Regions from separate parts of the Bradyrhizobium sp. S3.12.5 genome, predicted to be linked through region 2. Evidence: predicted binding sites of a transcription regulator. Region 2 holds the regulator's gene; the other holds the start of a gene.
What was found. Region 2 encodes PhoB, which activates phosphate uptake and scavenging genes when phosphate is short. Its sites were predicted from a motif close to TGTCATNNANCTGTCAT; they were not measured.

Region 1 (5,308 bases), on a different contig from region 2:
CGGCGGTGAAGATGGAGGCCGCAGCCGTGACCGCCTTGACCAGGCCCTCGATGCCGTAGATCGGGACCCAGAGCGTGTAGATCGACAGCACATGGGTCAGGCCGCAGGCCATGATGAAGATCGCGAACGCCCAGTAGACCCAGCCGAATTGGAGGTCTCGCCGCTTGGTGACGAGAATGGTGAGAGCGAACGGGATCGAGAAATAGGCGGCGGCTATGATGGCATCGGAGACGACGTGGAGCCAGATCAGCTCAGGTTCCCACAACAGGCAGATGCCGTGCGGTGAGAACATCGAGGAGTCGAGGATGCGTTCGAAGTAGGCCCACATGATACAGTCCCGAGAGGGTTGCAGGCCGGGGGCGGCCCGCAACATGGCATCGCCAGCGAATCGATCAATCTTTCACTGATTTGGATGGACCCGCCAAGGCCGGGCGATGACTAGGTCTTATTTGTCCGGATGTGCACGTTTCCGGGACGACGATACTGCGTGGCACCGCGCGTGCACGATTCGCGGCTTGCTGGTGCTCCGAGCGCGCGGTAGGAGAAGCCATGACTTCGAAATGCCTGACTTTGAAACGCCTGGCTTCGAAAACCCGGAAAACCGCCCGATGACCACGCCCGTGGCGCTCACCATCGCCGGCTCGGATTCGAGCGCCGGCGCCGGCATTCAGGCCGACCTGAAGACCTTTGCCGCGCTCGGCGTCTACGGCGCATCCGCGATCACGGCGCTGACGGCGCAGAACACCAAAGGTCTCACCGGCATTCACGCGGTATCCGCGGCGTTCGTCACCGCGCAGATCGATGCGGTGCTCTCCGATCTCGACGTCGGCGCGGTGAAGATCGGCATGGTGGCGCAGGCCGAGACTATCGATGTGATCGCCTCTGCGCTGGCGCGCTGGAAGCCTCGCAATATCGTGCTCGATCCCGTGATGGTCGCAACCTCCGGCGACCGCCTGCTGGCGTCCGAAGCCGTCGAGGCCCTGCGCAAGAAGCTGATTCCGCTGGCCTCGGTCGTTACGCCAAATCTGCCCGAGGCCGCCGCTCTGCTCGACGGGCCGCTTGCGCGAAGCGAAGCCGAGATCGAGAGTCAGGGCCGCCGCCTGCTCGCGCTCGGCTGCCACGCTGTCCTGATCAAGGGCGGGCACGGCGAGGGCGCCGAGAGCATCGACTATCTCGTCGATGCCGGAAACACGATTGCGCTTGCCGCGCCGCGCGTCGCCACGAAGAACACCCATGGCACCGGCTGCTCGCTCTCGTCGGCGATTGCGGCGGGTCTCGCCAAGGGCGAGACCCTGGAGCAGGCGGTGCGCAACGCCAAGGCCTGGATCAGTGTTGCGATTGAAGCTGCCGACCGCTTCAGCGTCGGTCACGGCCACGGGCCGATCCATCATTTCCACAAGTTTTACTGACGCCGGCTGCGAGCTGCGTGTCGGCCCCGCCGTTAACCAGCAGGACCAGGGTGTTCCGGGCTTTTGCGGGCAACCAATGCCGCCTCATGTCGCCTGATTGTCGCATGCGACTGATATTCGCGGGGAGGGCGAGGCGAGGTTTGATTCGTAGCTGAGGGTGCCTCAAAGGTCCAATTGGTCATCCCCCTGTCACGGGAAATTGTTACAGGCTGTCGTATGGGAAGTTACGATGTGAGTGACGAGAGCCCTGAAAGGCGCTTTCGCACCTTGTTCATTTCCGATGTCCATCTCGGAGCCCGCGGCTCGCAAGCCGACCTGCTGCTGGACTTCCTGCGCTACCACGACGCCGACACTATCTATCTCGTCGGCGACATCGTCGACGGCTGGGCGCTGAAATCGAGCTGGCACTGGCCGCAATCGCACAACGACCTAGTGCAGAAGCTCCTGCGCAAGGCGCGCAAGGGCGCCAAGGTCATCTACGTGCCCGGCAATCACGACGAGTTCCTGCGCAACTATTACGGCACGCATTTCGGCGGCATCGACGTGGTCGAGAACACCGTCCACACCGGCGTGGACGGCAAGCGCTATCTCGTCATCCACGGCGACATCTTCGACCTCGTGGTGCAGAACGCGCGCTGGCTCGCCCATCTCGGCGACAAGGCCTACGACTTCGCGATCCAGATGAATCGCTTCGTCAACTTCTTCCGCCGCATGTTCAAGGTGCCCTACTGGTCGCTGTCGCAATGGGCCAAGCAGAAGGTCAAGAACGCCGTGAACTATATCGGCGCGTTCGAGCAGGCGCTCTCGGCCGAAGCACGGCGCCATGACGCCGACGGTGTGATCTGCGGCCACATCCACTACGCCGTGATCCGCGACGAGAATGGCATCCGCTACATGAATTGCGGCGACTGGGTCGAGAGCTGCACCGCGCTGGTCGAGCACGATGACGGTCGTTTCGAGATCATCACCTGGGCCGACCACGCCCAAAAGCCTGCAGCCGTACCGCAGGTGGCAGCAAGGGCGGCTTGATGCGCATCCTGGTCGCGACCGACGCCTGGCACCCGCAAGTCAACGGTGTGGTTCGGACGCTGACCAAGCTTGCTGACGCCGCCAAGACGCTCGGTACCGAGTTTACATTCCTGACGCCGCAATCGTTCCGCACCTTTGCGATGCCGAGCTATCGCGACGTGCGGCTCGCGATGCCGCGCCCGGCGCGCATCGCAAGACTGATTGAGGAAGCGCGGCCCGACAGCATCCACATCGCGACGGAAGGGCCGATCGGCCTGATGGTCCGCCGCTATTGCCGGCAGCGCAAGCTGCCGTTCACGACCAGCTTCCACACCCGCTTTCCCGAATATGTCCGCGCCCGCGTGCCGGTTCCGGAATCCCTGATCTGGCGGGCGCTGCGGCGCTTCCACAGCGCCAGCCGCGCCGTGATGGCGGCGACGCCAGCACTCGCCCGCGAGCTCAGCGAGCGCGGCTTTGCCAATGTCGTGCTGTGGCCGCGCGGCGTCGACACAAAGCTGTTCCACCCTCGCGCCATCGATCTCTGCCTCCCGGCACCGGTGTTCCTTTCCGTCGGCCGGGTCTCGGTCGAGAAGAATCTCGAGGCGTTTCTCGACCTCGATCTGCCCGGCACCAAGGTGATCGTCGGCGATGGCCCGGCGCGCAACACACTGGAAGAGGCCTATCCCGACGCGATTTTCCTGGGCGAAAAGCACGGCGAGGAGCTGGCCGACATCTATGCGGCAGCCGACGTCTTCGTGTTTCCGAGCAGGACCGACACGTTCGGCCTGGTCCTGCTCGAGGCGCTCGCGAGCGGCCTGCCGGTTGCGGCGTTCCCGGTGAAGGGGCCGCGCGACGTCATCGGCGATGCGCCGGTCGGCGCGCTGGACAATGACCTGCGCAATGCCTGCTTCGCGGCGCTCGATATCTCCAGGCCAGCCTGCGTCGAATTCGCCGCCAATTACACCTGGGAAGCCTCGGCGAGGGCATTTGTGGACAGCATCCGGGCGGTCGGCGCGGTGCTGCCCGGCCGGACCGGCACGGAACAGCCGCGCTTCGTCGCCTGAACGGATAAAAATCCTCGCGCGGAGATGTCTTGCCCGCGCCGCATCCGCCGCGATAACATCGCCCCATGTCCGAACAGCCCCTTCCGATCGGCCCCGCCGATATCGACGCCGCAGCGCGCGTGCTCGCGCCCTTCGCCGTCCGCACCCCGCTGTTGTCGTTTCCCGTCCTCAACGAGCGCGTTGGCGCGAAAGTGTTCCTGAAGCCGGAGATGCTCCAGCGCACCGGCTCCTTCAAGTTCCGCGGCGCCTTCAACAAGGTGTTCTCGATCCCGCAGGACAAGCGTGCCGGCGGCGTCGTCGCGTTCTCCTCCGGCAACCACGCCCAGGGCGTGGCGGCGGCGGCCAAGATCCTCGACATGCAGGCGACCATCGTGATGCCGGCGGACGCGCCGCTCTCGAAGCGCGAGCGCACCAAATCCTATGGCGCCGAGGTCGTGCTGTACGATCGCGACCGCGACGATCGCGAGGCGATCTCGCGCGGCATCGCCGAGAAGCGCGGCGCGACGCTGGTCAGGCCCTATGACGATCCTTTCGTGATCGCAGGGCAGGGCACCGCGGGCCGCGAGATCGCGGAGGACATGGCAACGCTCGGCCTCTCACCTGACATCGTGGTGGCGCCGGCCTCCGGCGGCGGCCTGATCGCAGGCGTCGCGACCGCCGTGAAGGCGCGCTACCCACTAGCCGAGATCGTGGTGGCCGAGCCCGAGGCGTTCGACGATCACGGCCTGTCGCTGACCGCGGGCCATCGCGAGCCGCACGGGCCTGCGGGCCGCACCATCTGCGACGCGCTGATGGCCCTGATCCCCGGCGAGATGACCTTTGCGATCAACAGCAAGCTTCTGGCGCGCGGCGTGACCGCGTCGGACAAGGAAGTCGGCGCGGCCGTCGCCTTTGCCTATCGCGAGCTGAAGCTCGTGGTCGAGCCCGGCGGCGCGGTCGGCCTTGCCGCGTTGCTTGCCGGCCGCCTCGACGTTGCCGGCAAGAACGTGGTCATCGTGCTCTCCGGCGGCAACGTCGATGCGGATCTGTTCGCTGAGCTGGTGGCCTGAGGTTTTGAGCTTTTGACATGAAGAAGGGGCAGAGCGTCGCCGCACTGCCCCTTTGTCGCGTGCGGTCGCCGCCATCAGTGCATGAAGCCGCGGTGGTTGTTGCCGCCATTCATGTTTGACTGGTTCATCGATTGACGGACATTGTTGCCGCCGCCATTCCCCATCGCATTGAACTGCGGCCGATTGTTATTCTGCACCTGCACCTTGTTCACCGGGTTGTTGTCGAGTTTCACGCCGTTGTTGATGCGGATCGGATTGTTCTGGGTCTGGACATTCACCGGCTTGGCATCGCCAGTCGTGACGCCCTTGCCGATCGTCACGGGCATGCCCGCGACCTTGCCAGGAGGGGTATTGGCAGCGCCGGCATTATTGTTGCCGGTGTTCTGCATGGTCACCGGCAGTGTCGTGATTTTGCCGATGCCGCCATTGTTCGTCGTCGTGTTGGTCGGCGCGGGCAGGGTGACGATCTTGCCCGGGGCCTGCGACGGCGTGCCGTTCTGCGAATTGCTCGCCGGCAGGGTGACGATCTTGCCGATGCCGTTGACCGGCTTCTGCACGACCGGCAGGTTGGCGTTCATCTGCGAGCCGCCGTTGCCCTGCTGGATCAGCGGCATATATTTGGGCTGGCCGAGATTGCCGATCTTGAGCGTCGGGGCAATGTTCTGCGGAGCCAAAAACTTCGTCGCCTGCATCAGGGGGATCAGCTTCGGCTGCGTCTCGAGCTTGTGCGCCATCTGCGCATATGGGCTGTTGCCGTAGCTGTCGTAGAAGGCCTTGT
Region 2 (5,308 bases):
ACAATATCGGGATGACGATCGATCACGGAGGCGAGCTTCTGCTTGAGCAGCAGCGACATCTTCTGCACGTGGTCGAAGAAGCCGGGCTTGAGCATGACGTCGAGCACGGCGTTCGCGGCCGAGATCGCCAGCGGATTGCCGCCGAAGGTCGAGCCGTGCGAGCCGGGCCCCATGCCGGTGGCCGCATCCGCGGTCGCCAGCACCGCGCCGATCGGGAAGCCGCCGCCGAGCGCCTTGGCCAGCGACATCACGTCAGGCGTGACGCCGGTGCGGCGGTGGGCGAAGAGATCGCCGGTGCGGCCCATGCCAGTCTGCACCTCGTCGAAGGCGAGCAGCAGGCCCTTCTCGTCGCAGAGCTGGCGCAACGCCCTCAGGAAAGAAGGCGTCGCCGAACGAACGCCGCCCTCGCCCTGGATCGGCTCGATCAGGATGCCGGCGGTCTGCGGACCGATCGTCTTCTTCACGGCCTCGATGTCGCCGTGCGGGATCTGGTCGAAACCGTCCATCGGCGGACCGAAACCTTCGAGATATTTTGCAGAGCCGGTCGCAGCCAGCGTCGCCAGCGTGCGGCCGTGGAAGGCGCCTTCGAAGGTGATGATGCGGTAGCGCTCCGGATGTCCTTTGGAGAAGTGATGATGGCGGACCAGCTTGATCACACCCTCCAGCGCTTCGGCGCCGGAATTGCAGAAGAACACGAAGTCCGCAAAACTCTCGTTGCAGAGACGCGCGGCGAGCTTCTCGCCGTCCGGGCTCTGGAACAGGTTCGACATGTGCCAGAGTTTTGTGGCCTGCTCCTGCAGCGCCTTGACCAGCGCGGGATGGGCATGGCCGAGCGCATTCACCGCCACGCCCGAGGTGAAATCGAGATAGCGATCGCCATTGGTTGCGATCAACCAGACGCCTTCACCGCGCTCAAAACCGATGTCGGTTCTGGCGAAAACGGGGAGCAAGTGCGGCGCTGCGCTGTTAGCCATGATGGTCTCTTTGGATGTTTCGGACGGCCTGAAACTGCGTTGCGCAGCGCATCATTGGTCCGGAAAACGAAACGTGCCGCCTTTTAAGGGCGGCACGCATCACTATCTTATGCTTGGCACCATTGGTGTCAATGCCGCCCGGAAAGCCCCGCGAAACCCAGATTCCGTAGTCTTGCGGTACCGAATTTGCGGGTTTTGGCCACGGAACATGTGGAAGCGAGTCGGCGGACTCTTGCGCGTGAGTCACGCCATATTGTAGCGTCTGGCTTGTCAGATACGACATCTCGTGCAGCGGTTCTGATCCCAAAAGTCCTCATGTACCGGCGTAAACGTTCGGGCGTATCATTGCGCCCGGCGAGCCTTAAGGGATTCTGGCGGCACGGATTTTTCGAGGCTTAGGCATTCGTTGTGCGGCCCCCAGGATGGCAGGCGCGCGGCGAAGGAAAGGGTGCAATGACGGTTTTGACCTGGTCCGACGATCGCGTCGAACAGCTGAAAAAGCTCTGGGAGGCCGGACTTTCGGCCAGCCAGATCGCCGCTGAGCTTGGGAATGTCACCCGTAACGCCGTGATCGGCAAGGTTCACCGGCTCGGCTTGTCGGGCCGCGCCAAGAGCCCGTCTTCGGCAGCTCCGCGGCCGCGCAAGGCGCGTCCAGCGCCGCACATGATGCGGGTGAGCAGGCCCATCGCACGCGGCAATACCGCGCTGGCGCAGGCTTTCGAGGTCGAGGTCGAGGCTGAACCGGTCACCTACGACAACGTGGTACCGATGAGCCAGCGGCTGTCGCTGCTCGAATTGAACGAGGCGACCTGCCACTGGCCGGTCGGCGATCCCTCGAGCCCGGATTTCTTCTTCTGCGGCGGCAAAGCGCTCTCCGGCCTGCCCTATTGCGCCCAGCACTCGCGGGTTGCGTATCAGCCGGCAGCGGATCGCAGGCGGGCCCCGGCGAAGCCGGCGCGGTAAGCTCAGCTCCAAACGACATCGTCCTGGCCTGGTGCGCAATTGCGCGCGGGCCGGAACGATCGGGAGAAGGATCGGCGCGCCTTTGGCGCGCTTTCTTGTCGAGGTCTGCTCAGGCCGTTTCAGGCCTGCTCGGCCTTCGCGAACCGATCGTCCAGCGCGTAGCCCGCGCCGCGGACGGTGCGGATCGGGTCCTGCTCGCGGCCGAGATTGAGCAGCTTGCGCAGGCGGCCGATATGCACATCGACGGTGCGCTCATCGATGTAGATGTCGCGGCCCCAGACACTGTCGAGCAACTGCTCGCGCGAGAACACGCGACCGGGATGCTCCAGGAAGAACTCCAGCAGGCGATACTCGGTCGGGCCGAGATCGATCGGCCGGCCCGAGCGCGCCACGCGGCGCTTTTCGCGGTCGAGCTCGATGTCGCCGAACGCCAGAACGGTTGCGAGCCGCTCCGGACTTGCGCGCCGGAGCAGGCCTTTCACGCGCGCCAGGAGCTCGGGCACCGAGAACGGCTTGACGATGTAGTCGTCAGCGCCGGTCGCCAGGCCCCGCACCCGCTCGCTCTCCTCGCCACGCGCGGTGAGCATGATGATCGGCAGCTGCTTGGTGTCGGATCGCGCACGCAACCGCCGGCACAGCTCGATGCCTGATAGCCCCGGCAGCATCCAGTCAAGCACGATCAGATCGGGGATGTGCTCCTTGAGGCGGGTGTCGGCGTCGTCGCCGCGCATTACCGTCTCGACGTCATAGCCGTCGCCTTCGAGGTTGTAGCGGAGAAGCTCGGTCAGAGCTTCCTCGTCCTCAACCACCATAATGCGTGCGCCCATCGGGTCGTCGCTCCTTGCGTAATCAGGTGCTCGGGACCGTGGTGGCGAAGGTCGTCATGTCGCCCTTCGGCCGCTTGTCGGTGATCGCCTGGCCTTCGATCATGTAGAACACGGTCTCGGCAATGTTGGTGGCATGGTCGCCGATCCGCTCGATGTTCTTGGCGCAGAACATCAGATGGATGCAGAACGAGATGTTGCGCGGATCCTCCATCATGTAGGTGAGGAGCTCACGGAACAGCGAGGTGCAGATGGCGTCGACTTCCTCGTCGCCCTTCCACACCGCCATCGCCGCCGGCAGATCGTGCGCGGCATAGGCGTCCAGCACCGACTTGACCTGCTGCTGCACGAGGTCGGTCATGTGCTCGAGGCCGCGGAACAGCTTGAGCGGATGGAAATCCGTCTCCAGCGCCGCGACGCGCTTGCCCATGTTCTTGGCGAGGTCGCCGATGCGCTCGAGATCGGTCGCGACGCGCATGGCGCCGACGATCTCGCGCAGATCCACCGCCATCGGCTGGCGGCGCGCGATCGTGAGCACGGCGCGCTCCTCGATCTTCTTCTGCAGCGTGTCGAGCTCGGCGTCGATGGCGACGACGCGCTGGCCGAGCGCGACGTCGCGGCGGATCAGCGCATCGACGGAATCGACGATCATGCGCTCGGCGATGCCGCCCATCTCGGCGACCAGGCGCGTGAGCTCCTGGAGGTCGGTGTCGAAGGCCTTTGCGGTATGTTCAGAACCCATGTGCCGTCTCCTCAGCCGAACCGGCCGGTGATGTAATCCTGCGTGCGCCGGTCGGTCGGCGATGTGAATATCTTGCTGGTGTCGTCGAACTCTATCAGCTCGCCGAGATACATGAAGGCGGTCTTGTCGGAGACGCGGGCGGCCTGCTGCATGTTGTGGGTCACGATCGCGATCGTGTAGTTCTCGGACAGCTCCTGGATCAGCTCCTCGACCTTGGCGGTCGAGATCGGGTCGAGCGCCGAGCAGGGCTCGTCGAACAGGATCACCTCGGGCCGCACCGCAACGGTGCGGGCGATGCAGAGGCGCTGCTGCTGGCCGCCGGAGAGCGACAGGCCGGAGGCGTTGAGCTTGTCCTTGACCTCGTTCCACAGCGCGCCGCCGCGCAGCGCTTTCTCGACGCGGTCGTCCATCTCGGATTTCGAGATCTTCTCATAGAGACGGATGCCGAAGGCGATGTTCTCGTAGATCGTCATCGGGAACGGCGTCGGCTTCTGGAACACCATGCCGACGCGGGCGCGCAGCAGATTGAGGTCGAGCTTGGGGTCGAGGATGTTGGTCTGGTCGAGCATCAGCTGACCGGTGACGCGCTGGCCCGGATAGAGGTCGTACATCCGGTTGAAGATGCGCAGCAGGGTCGACTTGCCGCAGCCCGACGGGCCGATGAAGGCGGTGACCCGGTTGGTGCCGAGCGCCAGGTTGATGTTCTTCAGCGCGTGGTGCTCGCCATAATAGAAGTTGAGGTTGCGCACCGTCACCTTGGCCGGCGCTTCGGGCAGCATCGGCGCCTGGGGCAGGCCGCCGGCCGCGCTCATCGATACGGAAAGATCGGTCATTTTGCGGTCCTCTCGGCGCTGAGAATGCGCGCGCCAATATTCAGGGCAAGAACGGTCAGGGTGATGAGCAGCGCGCCGCTCCAGGCGAGCTGCTTCCAATAGGCGTAGGGGCTCTGGACGAAATTGTTGATGGTGACCGGCAGGTTCGCCATGGTCTTGTTCAGGCCGAGGCTGAAGAACTGGTTCGACAGCGCGGTGAAGAGCAGCGGCGCGGTTTCGCCGGCGACGCGGGCGGTCGCGAGCAGCACGCCGGTGATGAGACCGGAGCGGGCAGCGCGATACGCGATCCGCTTGATCACCAGCGAGCGCGGCAGGCCGAGCGCGGAGGCCGCCTCGCGCAGCGCGTTCGGCACCAGCAGCAGCATGTCCTCGGTCGTGCGCAGCACCACCGGGATCACGATGACGGCGAGCGCGAGCGAGCCTGCGATCGCCGAGAAGCCACGCATCGGCACCACTACGGCGCCGTAGATGAACAGGCCGATGATGATCGAGGGCGCCGACAGCAGGATGTCGTTGATGAAGCGGATCACCGAGGTCAGCTTGTCGTTGCGGCCGTACTCGGCGAGATAGGTGCCGGCAAACAGGCCGAGCGGCGCGCCGATGCCGACGCCGATCACGGTCATGATCAGCGAGCCGACGATAGCGTTGCGCAGGCCGCCTTCGGACGAGCCCGGAGGCGGCGTGTCCGCAACGAACAGATCGAGGTTCAACCCCGCCAGGCCGTTATAGAACAGCGTAATCAGGATCAGTGCGAGCCAGGTGACGCCGAAGGCGGCGGCACCAAAGCAGAGCCCGCGGATCAGGATATCCTTGCGGCGGCGGCGTGAGTAAATCGGGTTCATGTTAGTTCCCCGCCTTCTTTTCCAGCCGCATCAGCATCAGCCGGGCGCCGGCCAGCACGAAGAACGTCAGCACGAACAGCAGCAGGCCGAGCAGGATCAGGCCGGACTGGTGCAGGCCGTCGCTCTCGGC

Region 1: the regulator PhoB is predicted to act here: its motif matches at 1,586-1,602, upstream of ABIC09_RS30275 (UDP-2,3-diacylglucosamine diphosphatase).

The regions. Positions count from the first base shown of each region.
Region 1 covers NZ_JBEPRF010000025.1:95,084-100,391, forward strand. Annotated here, with positions in the region: gene ABIC09_RS30265 (ATP-binding protein) at 1-328, opposite strand, end outside; gene thiD (bifunctional hydroxymethylpyrimidine kinase/phosphomethylpyrimidine kinase) at 609-1,409, shown strand; gene ABIC09_RS30275 (UDP-2,3-diacylglucosamine diphosphatase) at 1,626-2,438, shown strand; gene ABIC09_RS30280 (glycosyltransferase family 4 protein) at 2,438-3,481, shown strand; gene ABIC09_RS30285 (threonine/serine dehydratase family protein) at 3,547-4,530, shown strand; gene ABIC09_RS30290 (caspase family protein) at 4,605-5,308, opposite strand, start outside.
Region 2 covers NZ_JBEPRF010000022.1:113,845-119,152, reverse strand. Annotated here, with positions in the region: gene ABIC09_RS28585 (aspartate aminotransferase family protein) at 1-974, opposite strand, end outside; gene ABIC09_RS28580 (GcrA family cell cycle regulator) at 1,428-1,937, shown strand; gene phoB (phosphate regulon transcriptional regulator PhoB) at 2,057-2,764, opposite strand; gene phoU (phosphate signaling complex protein PhoU) at 2,787-3,503, opposite strand; gene pstB (phosphate ABC transporter ATP-binding protein PstB) at 3,515-4,336, opposite strand; gene pstA (phosphate ABC transporter permease PstA) at 4,333-5,178, opposite strand; gene pstC (phosphate ABC transporter permease subunit PstC) at 5,180-5,308, opposite strand, start outside.